One region of the Streptomyces sp. NPDC012935 genome, then DNA from elsewhere that is predicted to be linked to it. Evidence: predicted binding sites of a transcription regulator. Region 1 holds the regulator's gene; the other holds the start of a gene.
What was found. Region 1 encodes HspR, which represses chaperone genes until heat shock. Its sites were predicted from a motif close to TTGAGNNNNNNNNNCTCAA; they were not measured.
Positions count from the first base shown of each region.

Region 2: the regulator HspR is predicted to act here: its motif matches at 2,183-2,201, upstream of lon (endopeptidase La).

Region 1 is NZ_JBIBBC010000002.1:512,865-520,105, forward strand. Features, by position in the region: gene ACFY5C_RS07705 (MraY family glycosyltransferase) at 1-719, shown strand, start outside; gene dnaK (molecular chaperone DnaK) at 814-2,664, shown strand; gene grpE (nucleotide exchange factor GrpE) at 2,664-3,311, shown strand; gene dnaJ (molecular chaperone DnaJ) at 3,354-4,541, shown strand; gene ACFY5C_RS07725 (heat shock protein transcriptional repressor HspR) at 4,547-4,993, shown strand; gene ACFY5C_RS07730 (hypothetical protein) at 5,470-5,985, opposite strand; gene ACFY5C_RS07735 (sugar ABC transporter substrate-binding protein) at 6,440-7,241, shown strand, end outside.
Region 2 is NZ_JBIBBC010000015.1:139,055-146,295, reverse strand. Features, by position in the region: gene ACFY5C_RS30665 (spermidine synthase) at 1-373, opposite strand, end outside; gene ACFY5C_RS30660 (rhomboid-like protein) at 612-1,703, shown strand; gene lon (endopeptidase La) at 2,224-4,638, shown strand; gene ACFY5C_RS30650 (lysozyme) at 4,769-5,599, opposite strand; gene ACFY5C_RS30645 (MarR family winged helix-turn-helix transcriptional regulator) at 5,839-6,351, shown strand; partial or broken gene ACFY5C_RS30640 (dihydrofolate reductase family protein) at 6,407-6,688, opposite strand; gene ACFY5C_RS30635 (protein phosphatase 2C domain-containing protein) at 6,923-7,241, opposite strand, start outside.

The DNA of each region.
Region 1 (7,241 bases):
GGATCCTGCTGGGACTGGTGGCCGTCGGCTGGATCGTTCTCGTGGCCATCGGGTTCAAGGCGCTCGACCATGCGGACGCCCTGGCCGGCACCGTCGGGGTGCTCACCGCCTTCGGGGTCGGCATCTGCGCGGCGGCCGAGGTGATGGACGAGCTCGCGGTGCTGCTGAGCGTGCTGGCTGCCGCCCTGACCGGGTTCCTCATGCACAACTGGCATCCCGCTCGGATCGGGCTCGGGGCGTGCGGGTCGCTGTTCGTCGGGTTCGTGCTGGCGGCGTCCGCCGTCATCACCCGGGCCGGGCACGATCCCGTGTCGAGCGCGGCCGTGCTCTACTCGCTCACCTCTCTCGCCACCGCCGACGTACTGCTCGTGGCGCTGTCCCGCCGGCTGGCCGGACGGCCGCTGCTGCGGGGCGGGCCCGATCATCTCGCCCATCGTTTGCGCCGGGTCGGTCTCACGCCGCAGGGTGGGACCGTCCTGCTGGGAGTCGCGGGCCTGTCCGGGGTGCTCGTCGGCGTCCTCGTGCACATGGGATGGATGGCACGGTCCGGGGCGTTCTGGGTGGGAGTGGGTGCCCTCGTCACCGTGTTCGCGATGCTGCACATCAAGCCGTACGGGCCTCGGCGTCAACCCTATTTCCCCGTAGGGGGTGCTGTTCGCCCGCCCGCGCAGGCCACATCGTCGCAGGTCGGAGCCCAGTTGCGTGTAAGGAACGGATAAGAGTTGAGTGAGGTCGACTCAGCTCTGTTGACCGGTTGCGGGCCGTCGTGCACACTTGAGTCTGTTCCACTCAAGTCAGCTGGAGGAATCAACCATGGCACGTGCGGTCGGCATCGACCTGGGCACGACTAACTCCGTCGTCAGCGTTCTCGAAGGCGGCGAGCCCACCGTCATCACCAACGCCGAGGGTGCCAGGACCACGCCGTCCGTCGTCGCCTTCGCGAAGAACGGCGAGGTGCTCGTCGGCGAGGTGGCCAAGCGTCAGGCGGTCACGAACGTGGACCGGACCATCCGGTCCGTGAAGCGCCACATGGGCACCGACTGGAAGATGGAGCTCGACGGGAAGCCCTTCAACCCGCAGCAGATCTCCGCCTTCATCCTCCAGAAGCTCAAGCGCGACGCCGAGTCCTACCTGGGCGAGAAGGTGACCGACGCGGTCATCACCGTCCCGGCGTACTTCAACGACTCCGAGCGCCAGGCGACGAAGGAGGCCGGCGAGATCGCCGGTCTGAACGTCCTTCGCATCGTCAACGAGCCCACCGCGGCCGCGCTCGCCTACGGCCTCGACAAGGACGACCAGACGATCCTCGTCTTCGACCTCGGTGGCGGCACCTTCGACGTGTCCCTCCTGGAGATCGGCGACGGCGTCGTCGAGGTGAAGGCCACCAACGGTGACAACCACCTCGGTGGTGACGACTGGGACCAGCGCGTCGTCGACTACCTGGTGCAGCAGTTCAAGTCCGGTCACGGCGTGGACCTCGCCAAGGACAAGATGGCCCTGCAGCGTCTGCGTGAGGCTGCCGAGAAGGCCAAGATCGAGCTGTCCTCGTCCACCGAGACCTCGATCAACCTGCCCTACATCACCGCCTCCGCCGAGGGCCCGCTGCACCTGGACGAGAAGCTCACCCGGGCTCAGTTCCAGCAGCTGACCGCGGACCTCCTGGAGCGCTGCAAGACCCCGTTCTTCAACGTCATGAAGGACGCCGGCGTCTCCATCAACGAGATCGACCACGTCGTCCTCGTCGGTGGCTCCACCCGTATGCCCGCCGTCGCCGAGCAGGTGCGCGAGCTGACCGGCGGCAAGGACGCCAACAAGGGCGTCAACCCGGACGAGGTCGTCGCCATCGGCGCCGCCCTGCAGGCCGGTGTCCTCAAGGGTGAGGTCAAGGACGTCCTGCTCCTCGACGTGACCCCGCTGTCCCTCGGTATCGAGACCAAGGGCGGCATCATGACCAAGCTCATCGAGCGCAACACCACGATCCCGACCAAGCGGTCCGAGATCTTCACGACGGCCGAGGACAACCAGCCGTCCGTGCAGATCCAGGTCTACCAGGGCGAGCGCGAGATCGCGGCGTACAACAAGAAGCTCGGAATGTTCGAGCTGACCGGTCTGCCGCCGGCCCCGCGCGGTGTCCCGCAGATCGAGGTCGCCTTCGACATCGACGCCAACGGCATCATGCACGTGACCGCGAAGGACCTCGGCACGGGCAAGGAGCAGAAGATGACCGTCACCGGTGGCTCCTCGCTGCCGAAGGACGAGGTCAACCGGATGCGCGAAGAGGCCGAGAAGTACGCGGAGGAGGACCACGCCCGCCGCGAGGCCGCCGAGTCCCGCAACCAGGGCGAGCAGCTCGTCTACCAGACGGAGAAGTTCCTCAAGGACAACGAGGACAAGGTCCCCGGCGAGGTCAAGACCGAGGTCGAGGCCGCCGTGGAGGAGCTGAAGACCGCGCTCAAGGGCGAGGACACCGCCGAGATCCGCACCGCCACCGAGAAGGTCGCCGCGGTCTCGCAGAAGGTCGGTCAGGCCATGTACGCCGACGCCCAGGCCGCGCAGGGCGCCGCCGGTGGCCCGGAGGGCGCTGCCTCGGACGGCAAGGCCGCTGACGACGACGTCGTCGACGCCGAGATCGTGGACGACGAGCGCAAGGACGGTGCCGCGTAATGACGGAGGAGACCCCGGGCTTCGAGGAGAAGCCCGACGTCCCCTCCGGCGCGACCCCTGACGACGCCGAGTCGAAGGCCGCCCCTCAGGAGGGGGCGGCCCCGGCCGGGGACGGAGCAGCAGACCCGGGCCTGGTGGCCCAGCTGGACCAGGTGCGTACGGCGCTCGGTGAGCGCACCGCGGACCTCCAGCGGCTCCAGGCCGAGTACCAGAACTACCGCCGCCGCGTGGAGCGGGACCGGATCACGGTCAAGGAGATCGCCATCGCGAACCTCCTGACCGAGCTCCTGCCCGTCATCGACGACATCGGCCGCGCGCGTGAACACGGCGAACTCGTCGGCGGATTCAAGTCCGTCGCGGAGTCGCTGGAGACCGTCGCGGCGAAGATGGGACTGCAGGCGTTCGGCAAGGAGGGCGAGCCCTTCGACCCGACGATCCACGAGGCCCTGATGCACTCCTACGCGCCGGACGTCACCGAAACGACCTGCGTGGCGATCCTGCAGCCCGGGTACCGCATCGGCGAGCGCACCATCCGCCCCGCGCGGGTGGCCGTCGCCGAACCGCAGCCGGGCGCGCAGACCGTCAAGGCCGACGAGGCGACCGAGGCGGCCGACGACAAGGAGAGCGGTGGCCCGGACGAGGGCTGACGTTGAACTGACGAGGGACTACGGGAAGGGGGTACGTCGAGGATGAGCACCAAGGACTTCATCGAGAAGGACTACTACAAGGTCCTCGGCGTCCCCAAGGACGCCACCGAGGCCGAGATCAAGAAGGCGTACCGGAAGCTCGCCCGCGAGAACCACCCGGACGCCAACAAGGGCAACGCCAAGGCGGAGGACCGCTTCAAGGAGATCTCCGAGGCGAACGACGTCCTCGGCGACCCCAAGAAGCGCAAGGAGTACGACGAGGCCCGCGCCCTGTTCGGCAACGGCGGCTTCCGCCCGGGGCCGGGCGGCGCGGGCGGCGGCAACTTCAACTTCGACCTGGGCGACCTCTTCGGAGGCGGCGCCCAGGGCGGCGGCCAAGGAGGAGCCGGCGGCTTCGGCGGCGGACTCGGCGACGTCTTCGGGGGCCTGTTCAACCGCGGCGGCACGGGTACGACCCGTACCCAGCCCCGGCGCGGCCAGGACATCGACACCGAGGTCAACCTCAGCTTCACCGAGGCGATCGAGGGTGCGACGGTCCCGCTGCGGATGTCCTCGCAGTCACCGTGCAAGGCCTGCGCGGGCACCGGCGACAAGAACGGCACGCCGCGGGTGTGCCCGACCTGTGTCGGCACCGGCCAGGTGGCGCGGGGCTCGGGCGGTGGCTTCTCCCTCACCGACCCGTGCCCGGACTGCAAGGGGCGCGGCCTGATCGCCGAGCACCCCTGCATGGACTGCAAGGGCAGCGGCAGGGCGAAGTCGTCGCGCACCATGCAGGTCCGCATCCCGGCCGGGGTGTCGGACGGCCAGCGCATCCGGCTGCGCGGCAAGGGCGCACCCGGTGAGCGCGGCGGCCCGTCCGGCGACCTGTACGTCACCGTGCACGTCGAGGCGCACCCGGTGTTCGGCCGCAAGGAGGACAACCTCACCGTGACCGTCCCCGTGACCTTCACGGAGGCGGCCCTCGGCGGCGAGGTCAGGGTCCCCACCCTGGGCGGACCGCCGGTCACCCTGAAACTGCCGCCCGGCACACCCAACGGCCGCACCATGCGGGCGCGGGGCAAGGGCGCGGTCCGCAAGGACGGCACCCGCGGCGACCTTCTGGTCACCGTCGAGGTGAGTGTTCCGACGGACCTGACGGGGAAGGCTCGTGACGCACTCGAGGCGTATCGCGAGGCGACCGCGGGTGAGGATCCGCGGGCGGAGCTGTTCCAGGCCGCGAAGGGAGCATGAGTCAGATGGACGGTCGTCGACGCAACCCGTATGAACTGACCGAGGAGACCCCGGTCTACGTCATCTCGGTGGCGGCCCAGCTGTCCGGCCTGCACCCCCAGACCCTGCGCCAGTACGACCGCCTGGGCCTGGTGTCCCCGGACCGCACCGCGGGCCGGGGGCGCCGTTACTCGGCCCGTGACATCGAACTGCTGCGCACCGTCCAGCAGTTGTCGCAGGACGAGGGCATCAACCTCGCGGGCATCAAGCGCATCATCGAACTGGAGAACCAGGTCGCGGCGCTCCAGTCCCGGGTGGCCGAGCTCCAGGCCGCAGTCGAAGGGGCCGCGGCGGCGATGCAGCAGCGCGAGGCGGCGGTACACGCGTCGTACCGCCGCGATCTGGTGCCGTACCAGGAGGTGCAGCAGACCAGCGCGTTGGTGGTGTGGCGGCCGAAGAAGGCCAAGGACTAGGCGGCACAGCCGTACGCGAAAGGGGCCCGGAGACTTCTCCGGGCCCCTTTCCCATGCCGTCAGCGGCCGACGAAGTACTCCGGTGAAGTGCTCCGCGCGCTCTGGCGGCCGTAGGCGTTTGCGGCGTACACCTCGGCGATGCAGGGCCGGTCGCCGTGGCCGGCGTCAGGCGGTCGACGGCGCTCTGCGTGGAGGACAGGGAGTCGGAGTCCCGGGCGTCGACAGCGGCCACGTAGTAGTACGCCCTGCCGCGCGGGGCGGAGGTGGCGTCGTACGACGTGCCGGACGTGGACGTGGCGGACGTGGACGTGCCGGACGTGGCACCGAGGGGGCTCCAGGCCCCCGTGTCGGCCGTACGGCGGTGGGCCCGGTACCCGGTGACCCCGGCGTCGTCGGCCGCGGTCCAGGCCACCTTCGTGGCCGCGTCGGCGGGCGGGCCCGTGAGACCCGTAGGGGCGGTTACGGCCGACGCCGCGTCAGGGAATCAGGTCCCCGATCGCATCCACGACCAGCATCCACATCGGCTGAGCGCCCGTGCCGAATCCGGCCGCGAGGCCGTAGCCGAGGCTCGCGTCCATGGCCTCCGGGGCCGCGCCCTCGCGCCAGTCGGCCGAGACCTCGCCGTTGCCCTGGGAGGTGAACTCGCCGAGGCGTCGGCCGTCGCGCAGGAGGCGGCTGTCCGGCACGGAGTCGGGTAGCAGCCGCCAGATGTGGCCGGCGTGCCGGACGTCGACCGCGTACGAACGCCGGGTTAGCCGTCCCTTCGCCGGGCGCACCTCCGCCTCCTCGCCGTCCACGGTGAGCGTGAGCAGGTCGCCGGCCCGGGTGCCGACGGGGATGTGCTCCTCGGCCTCGGTTCCGGCGGACCGGCTCAGCACGATCCGCGGTACCACCGCGCCCTCGACGACGACTTCGCCGCGCTCGGTGTCCAGACGGACGGTCAGCGTGCCGAACCGGCTGTCCTCGACGAGGGTTTCGGTGATGACGGTCATGCGGGTGATCTTCGCAGTTTCGGCCGTGTCGGTCAGGTGGCGGGTGCGGTCACCGTCCAGGACGTGGTGCCGCGCCGCGTGCCCCGGGTGAGGGCCGGCGAGGTTCAGGCCACTGCGGCGGACGCGGCAGACGCGGCGGTCGTGCGCCTGGCTGAGTTCATTCGATCATCTGGTCGGTTGAGGGACGGCAGGTCGGAGTCGTCCTGAACCGGACTCATGGTGAATGAGGTTGGTTGTACGGATCTTGGCAGCGTGCTCGATCAAGGTTCGGTGGAGGGGGTGTAACGGGCGTTGCGATATGTTTCGCCATGTCTTTACATGATCAGCGGAGCGTGGTGTTGCGCACTCGTTAAGTGATTCCGCTTGACGCTGGGGGCGGTCGACGCGTTGGCTTTTCAGTCATCTGGGCGCAATGGCGCGCCCGTGTCCCGAAGCACCAGAAGTGAGCTCCTCTATGCGTCCCTTGCGCCCCCTGCGCCGCACCGCCACCGCCGTGGCCGCCGCGTCCACGATGACCCTCTCGCTGGCAGCGTGCGGGGCACTGGGCGTCACCGGGGACAGCAGTGAGGCGAGCCCGACCAAGGGCGACGACGTCACCGTGGGGCTGCTGCTCCCGGAGACGGCGAACACGCGCTACGACAAGTTCGACTACCCGATCATCAAGAACAAGGTCGCGGAGCTCACCGACAAGCAGGGCCAGGTCGACTACCGAAACGCGGACGCCGACGCGGAGAAGCAGGCCAGCCAGCTCCAGCAGATGATCGACGACCAGGTCGACGTGATCCTGCTGGACGCCGTGGACGCCCACGCGATAGCCGGCGGCGTGCAGAAGGCCAAGGACGCCGGCATCCCGGTCATCGCCTACGACCGCCTCGCCGAGGGGCCGATCGACGCGTACGTCTCCTTCGACAACGAACTCGTCGGTGAGGTGCAGGGCCGCTCCCTCATGGACGCCATGGGCCCGAACGTCGACTCGTCCGACAAGATCGTCATGATGAACGGGTCGCCCACCGACCCGAACGCAAAGCAGTTCAAGGCGGGCGCCCTCTCCGAGCTCAACGGCTCGGTGGACATCGCCAAGTCCTACGACACCAAGGACTGGAAGCCCGAGAACGCCCAGGCCAACATGACCGAGGCGATCAAGGCCATCGGCGCTAACAACATCAAGGGCGTGTACTCCGCCAACGACGGCATGGCCGGCGGCATCATCAAGGCGCTGCAGGCCCAGGGCGTGACCGACCTGCCGCCCGTCACCG
Region 2 (7,241 bases), on a different contig from region 1:
CCAGAATCTCGGTACGGGGGTCCGCGATGGCCCGGCGGGAGAAGTCGGACAACGGGCCGTCGAGATGCCAGTCGATAATCGCGCGCTCGCGCTCCACGACGGTGATCCTTCCCGGGCGTGGATCGGCTGCGGCATGTGCGAGCGAGAACCCGACGCCGAGCCCCCCGATCAGCACGCGGGGCCGCGGCCGCCCGTCCAGTGCGCCGAGTGCCGCGTCCACGAGCAGCCGTTCCGAGCGGCCGTCGGATGTGTCCATCAGGAAGCAGCCGTTCGCGATGATCTGGAGCAGCTCACCGTGCCGTCGCAGCACGACCTCACCGTGCGGGCCTTCGCGACGGTCCAGGACTTCGGGGATGTCGTACGAAGTGGGCATCGGGCCATCCTGGCAGGCCTGCACGGTGGGCTGAAAGCTTTCCCTCGGGGGTGTGTGGCCGGGAGGTACCCCGTTGGGGGGAACGGGTTCGGGGGCTTGTTGAGAGGTTGCTGAGAATCGGCTCCCTTGTGGCGCCGGTCACAGACACGGGTGCGCCGCGGGCGAAGGGTGGAGGAAACGGAAGGGGCGCCTCACCTTGGAACGGACTGCGGCTGGGGGCGTGCCGGGCTCGGCTCCCATGCCCGGGGACGCGGATCTGCCCGACGTGCCGGGTCTGCGAGGTGTGGCGGAGCTGCCCGACGCGGCGGACCTGCGAGAGGTGGCGGAGCTGCGAGAGGTGGCGGGCCTGCGAGAGGTGGCGGAGCTGCGAGAGGTGGCGGATCTGCCCGACGTGGCGGACCTGCCCGATGCGGCGGACCTGCGAGGCGTGGCGGAGCTGCCCGATGTGGCGGGCCTGCGAGAGGTGGCGGATCTGCCCGACGTGGCGGACCTGCCCGACGTGGCGGACCTGCCCGATGTGGCGGAGCTGCTGGACGGGATGCCGCGGCAGCGCGGGCCGCTGGGCGCGACGGCGCCGACCGCCGTTCCTGCGTCGCCCTCCGCGCCGAGCGCCGTTGCGACGGCGCCCTCGCCGATCCCCCCTGAAGCCTGCGCGCCCCTGCTCCGCCTCGGCCACCCCTGGCGTCTGCTCCCCACCGCCACCGGCACGCTGTTCACTCTCGCCTACGCAGCCGTACTGGCCGTCACTTCGCTCGTCGCCGCGTATGCCGACCCCGCCCTCGTCCACGCTCTGCACCAAGGCTCCAGCACCGACGTGGCGCACCTCGTGGGGACGCCCGTGACGGTGCTGCTCGCCAGCGCGCTGTGGATCGCGGGCGGGCTCGTGACGCCGTACACGCTCGCCTTCCTGCTGGTGCTCACAGCCCTGGAGCGACGGATCGGCGGCGTGCGCACGGCCCTCGTCTTCCTGACCGGGCACGTCCTGGCCACCCTCGCGACCGAGGTCCCGGTGGGACTCGCCGTGCTGGCCGGCCACCTTCCCGACAGTTCGCTGCACCGCCTCGACTACGGCGTCAGCTTCGGCGTCGCCACGGCCATCGGCGCGCTGAGCGGGCTGCTGCGGCCGTGGCTTCGGTGGCCGGTGCTGGTGCTGTTCGGCGGGATGCTGGTCCAGGACCTCGTCAATCTCACGGACCCGCTGACCAATTGGGGGCATCTGATGGCCCTGGCCATCGGGATCGCGATGTGGCCGGTCGTGCGCGGGTGGTGCCCGGCGGGGTCGACCGGCTTCGGGCGGCCGCACGCGCGGGTCGCGACCAGCGCGCGGTAGCCAACCCCGGCCCCCGCCGTTCGACCAGGGTTGCCTCGCTGCACAGGCTCGCGAAGTCGCTATCGGCGCGGCAGGCCGGCCGGGAGGCGGAGACGACCTCGCCGTGCGCGTCGGCGACATGGACGGCGATCCCGCCCGGGGCCGCCCCGGCATGGCGCAGCGTCACGCCCGCGGGCAGGACAGGCTGTCGTCGGCCATGGCCGCGGCGCGTCCGACCACTACCGTCTCCTCGCCCTCGCCCTCGCCCTCGCCCTCGGGCACGAAGCCCGCCGCGCCCGGGCGGGCGGTGGGGCGGCCGCGCTGGCGTGCGACCGATTTTCCGTTCGACCCTCACGCGGGCCGCTGAACGAGGCGGAGACGGCGCGGGAAGGATCAGGCCCCGCCCGCCGTTTACCGAAAGAAGTCGAGGTCAGGTCCTGTGGCGTAAGCGATCGCTCACAGCGAACGGAGGCCGGGGAACATTCGAAGCGTCCCGTGCATTGAGTCGGCATAACTCAACTTGACTGCCGAAGGGGAGATCATGGCTTCGACGTCCACACCGCTCACCCTGCCCGTGCTGCCGCTCGACGACGAGGTGGTGCTGCCCGGAATGGTGGTCCCGCTGGACCTGAACGACGCCGACGTGCGCGCCGCGGTGGAGGCCGCTGAGGCCGCCGCGAGGTCACAGCCAGGGAAGCCCCGGGTGCTGCTGGTGCCACGCATCGACGGGACGTACGCGAGCACCGGTGTGCTCGGCACCGTCGAGCAGGTCGGCCGGCTGGCCGACGGTGACCCCGGTGCCCTGATCCGCGGTCGCGGCCGTGTGCAGATCGGCGCCGGGACGACCGGACCGGGTGCGGCCCTGTGGGTCGAGGGGACCCGCGTCGACGAGAGCGTGCCCGAGCCGCTGCCCGGACAGGTCACCGACCTGGTGAAGGAGTACAAGGCCCTCGCCACCGCCTGGCTGCGCAAGCGCGGCGCCTGGCAGGTCGTCGACCGCGTCCAGGCCATCGACGACGTCTCCGCCCTCGCCGACAACTCCGGTTACTCGCCCTTCCTGAGCACCGAGCAGAAGGTGGAGCTCCTGGAGACCGCCGACCCGGTCGCCCGCCTCAAGCTCGCCACCCAGCAGCTGCGCGACCACCTCGCCGAGCAGGACGTCGCCGAGACCATCGCCAAGGACGTCCAGGAGGGCGTCGACAAGCAGCAGCGCGAGTTCCTGCTGCGGCGTCAGCTGGAGGCCGTGCGCAAGGAACTGCGGGAGATCAACGGCGAGCAGGACGGCGAGGAGTCCGACGACTACCGCGCCCGCGTCGAGGCCGCCGACCTGCCCGAGAACGTCCGCGAGGCCGCGCTCAAGGAGGTCGACAAGCTGGAGCGGTCCTCCGACCAGTCGCCCGAGGGGTCGTGGATCCGGACCTGGCTCGACACCGTGCTCGAACTGCCGTGGAACGAGCGGACCGAGGACGAGTACGACATCCAGGGCGCCAAGGCGATTCTCGACGCCGAGCACGCCGGTCTGGAGGACGTGAAGGAACGCATCACCGAGTACCTCGCGGTGCGCAAGCGCCGTAACGACCGCGGCCTGGGTGTCGTCGGCGGCCGGCGTGGCGGTGCCGTCCTGGCGCTGGTCGGCCCGCCCGGCGTCGGCAAGACCTCGCTCGGCGAGTCCGTCGCGCACGCCATGGGCCGCAAGTTCGTCCGCGTCGCCCTCGGTGGCGTACGGGACGAGGCGGAGATCCGCGGCCACCGGCGTACGTACGTCGGCGCGCTGCCCGGCCGCATCGTGCGGGCCATCAAGGAGGCCGGGTCGATGAACCCGGTGGTCCTCCTCGACGAGATCGACAAGGTGGGGTCCGACTTCCGGGGCGACCCGGCGGCCGCCCTGCTCGAGGTCCTGGACCCGGCCCAGAACCACACCTTCCGCGACCACTACCTGGAAGTGGAACTGGACCTCTCGGACGTGGTCTTCCTCGCCACCGCCAACGTCCTGGAGGCCATCCCGGAGGCCCTGCTCGACCGCATGGAGCTGGTCCGCCTCGACGGCTACACCGAGGACGAGAAGATCGTCATCGCCCGTGACCACCTGCTCCCGCGTCAGCTGGAGCGGGCGGGTCTGGACAAGGACGAGGTCGCCATCGGCGAGGGCGCGCTGCGCAAGCTCGCCGGTGAGTACACGCGCGAGGCGGGCGTCCGCAACCTGGAGCGGTCCATCGCGAGGCTGCTGCGCAAGGTGGCGGCCCAGCACGAACTGGGCGAGCGGGAGCTGCCGTTCACCGTCGAGGACGGCGACCTGCGCGGCCTGATCGGCCGGCCGCACCACGTGCCCGAGTCCGCCCAGGACCCGGCGGAGCGCCGTACGGCCGTGCCCGGCGTGGCGACCGGGCTGGCGGTGACGGGCGCGGGCGGTGACGTCCTGTTCGTCGAGGCGTCCCTGGCCGATCCGGAGACGGGCGCGGCCGGTCTGACGCTGACCGGCCAGCTGGGTGACGTGATGAAGGAGAGCGCACAGATCGCCCTGTCCTTCCTCCGCTCGCGCGGCGCGGAACTGGAGCTCCCGGTCGCCGACCTCAAGGACCGGGGCGTGCACATCCACTTCCCGGCGGGCGCGGTCCCCAAGGACGGCCCGAGCGCCGGCATCACGATGACGACGGCGCTGGCATCGCTCCTGTCCGGCCGGCTGGTCCGCACGGACGTGGCGATGACGGGTGAGGTCTCGCTGACGGGCCGGGTGCTGCCGATCGGTGGCGTGAAGCAGAAGCTGCTGGCGGCGCACCGCGCCGGGGTCACCACGGTGATCATCCCCAAGCGCAACGAGGCCGACCTGGACGACGTCCCGGCCGAGGTGCTGGACAAGCTCGACGTCCACGCCGTGACCGACGTCCGCCAGGTCCTGGAACTGGCGCTGTCGCCGGCCACCAACGGCGCGGCGCCGGAGGTTCCGGTCGCGGCGTGACGGACGCGGCCGGATGGGCAAGGCCCGGGTTCTCGTGAGGGAGGCCCGGGCCTTCGCCGCAGTCGGTTGTGGGCGTGGGCGTGGGGGGGTGTGGGTGTGGACCTGGACGTGGGCTGGGCGTGGGTGTGGCTCAGCCGTTCGCCAGAGCCTGGAGCCGGTCCAGCGCTCCGTTGAACCTGTTGTGGTCGCCGACGGTCGGACCGGACGACGTGTACTGCCACATCGTGTAGTAGCTCCAGCCGGCCGGGAGTTCGCCCACGGCGGCGGCGTACCGCGCGATCCACAGCGGATGGGCGGAGGCGAAGCCGCTGTTATTCCCGGTGCACTGCTTCCACCAGCTGGTGGCCGTGTAGATGACGGGGTCGCGCCCGGTGCGGGTCTTGTACTGGGTCACGAAGTCGCGGATCCAGGTGACCATCGCAGCCGGGGTCTTGCCGTAGCAGGCGTCGCCGTACGGGTTCCACTCGATGTCGAGGGCGCCCGGCAGGGTCCTGCCGTCGCGGGACCAACCGCCGCCGTGGTCGACGAAGTAGTTGGCCTGGGTTGCTCCATTGGTGGTGTCGGGGGTGGCGAAGTGGTAGGCGCCGCGGATCATGCCGACGTTGTAGGAGCCGTTGTACTGCTGGGCGAAGTAGGGGTTGGTGTAGTAGGTCCCCTCGGTGGCCTTGACGTAGGCCCACTTGACCCCGCTGTTCCACAGGGTCGGCCAGGCGACGTCGCCCTGGTGGCTGGAGACGTCCACGCCTTCCGTCTGGGTGGCCAGGACATCGGCGGGGAGGCTCTCCTCGCCGTCGTGGGCCAGGACGCCCATGCCCATGTACGCGGAGCCGCGGGGCGGGGTGTCGTCGGCGGTGGCGGGAGAGGTGTGGGCGGCGAGGAGTAGGGAGAGGACGGCGGCGAGCAGGAGCCCGGCGAGGTGCGGGCGCCGGCGGCGGAGCGGTTCGGGTCTGTGCACGGGCATTAGCGTGCCTCCGAAGGCTCGGTGATGCTCGGTGAGGAAACGCGCGTGTCTGTGGCGTGTGCATGCCATTCGGGCCTCGGTGCACGGCCCCGGCACAGACGCTAGGCGCGTAGAAGAGCAGGTGGAAGGGGGTCCGGAGGCTGCCGTTGGTCCACGCCTGCGAAATACTGGCGGAGCTGCGGCAATCACGGCGGTCGGCGGAAACTTTCAGGACCGGGAAAATCGAGGCAGGGGCTGACGTGCACGAAGACCGAAACGGCGACGGGCCGCGAGTCGAATCCCAGGGCGCCTCCGCCGGAGGAGTGTCCGGTGGTGGTCCGGGCCGGCCCGAGTTCCTCGACCTGGAACGCGAGTTGACGGTTCTGTTCCGGCGCGCCCGCGCCAAGCAGGGTGAGATGGCCCGCGAGGTCCATCCGGACCTGGAGTCGGCGGCGTACGGCCTGTTGGTCCGTCTGGATGAGTCCGGGCAACTGCGGGCCACCGAACTCGCCGCGTACATCGGTGTCGGCAAGGCCACCATGTCGCGTCAGCTGCGCGCACTGGAGGACCTCGGGCTGGTCGCCCGTGAACCCGACCCCGCCGACGGGCGGGCGTGGCTGGTGCACCTCACGGAGGAGGGGCGTGGCCGGGTCGCCAAGGTGCGTGAGGCACGGCGGGAGCGTTACGTCGCGCAGCTCTCGCACTGGGACCGGCGTGAGGTCGCGGAGCTGGCGCGGCTGCTGAACCAGTTGAACCGGGGGATGGAGAAGTAGCCCCGCGGAGCGTGCGGCCTCGCCCCTCACGCTGCCGCGTGCCCGCCGCTCACGCCTCGTGCGGGTGCCGCAGCAGGTCCCGCCAGTCCAGCTCGGCGCCCAGCGCGACCACGTCGGCCGCGAGAGGCGCCCGGCGCAGGCGCTCCGCGCCCTTCTCCGTCGTATAGACGACTTTCTCGCCGCCGGTGTGCCAGAAGTTCGCCGTCGGATCCAGCTCGCCGGACGCGCTGACCGTGACCTTGAGCGGATACTCCGGCTTTCCCGCCGCCACCCGCGCGGCACGCCGCTGGGCCGAGTTCACCAGCAGCCGCGGGCTGTCCGGCCGGATCGTGCCGGCCGCTCCCGCCCCCCGTGCCGACTGCTCACGGCTCGACGTGTTTTCCGCTCGTGCTGCCGCGTGCCGGCCGCTGGCGCCCCCGAGTTCGCCGCTCACTCACGCTGCCGCGTGTCGGCCGCTCGCGCCCCCCCGTGTCCGCTGCTCACGGCCCAACGTGTTCTCCGCTCACACCACCCCGAGTCCACCGCTCACGGCCGCACGTGTCCGAAGCTCACGCCTCGACGTCCTCTCCGCTCACCACTGCACGTACACGACCGTCGCGTCGTCGTGCGTCTTGCTGCGCCCCAGGAACGTCCGCTCCTCCATGTCGGCCCGCTCCAGCGCCCGTACCTGGTCCACCAACCCCTGCGCCCCCTCCTTACGCACGAGGGTGAAGCAGTCCCTCCAGTCGCCCTCCCGGAACTTCTCCACCCACCGGGTCGCCCCGTCCGTCAGTGCGGCCAGCGCCCGCACCTGGTCGCGCGGCAGCATCCCCGTAACCGCCCGCGCCGCAACCGACGGATCCGCGGCGGCGGTGAAGAAACCGCCCTCCTTGTTGCGGACGTGGGCGTCG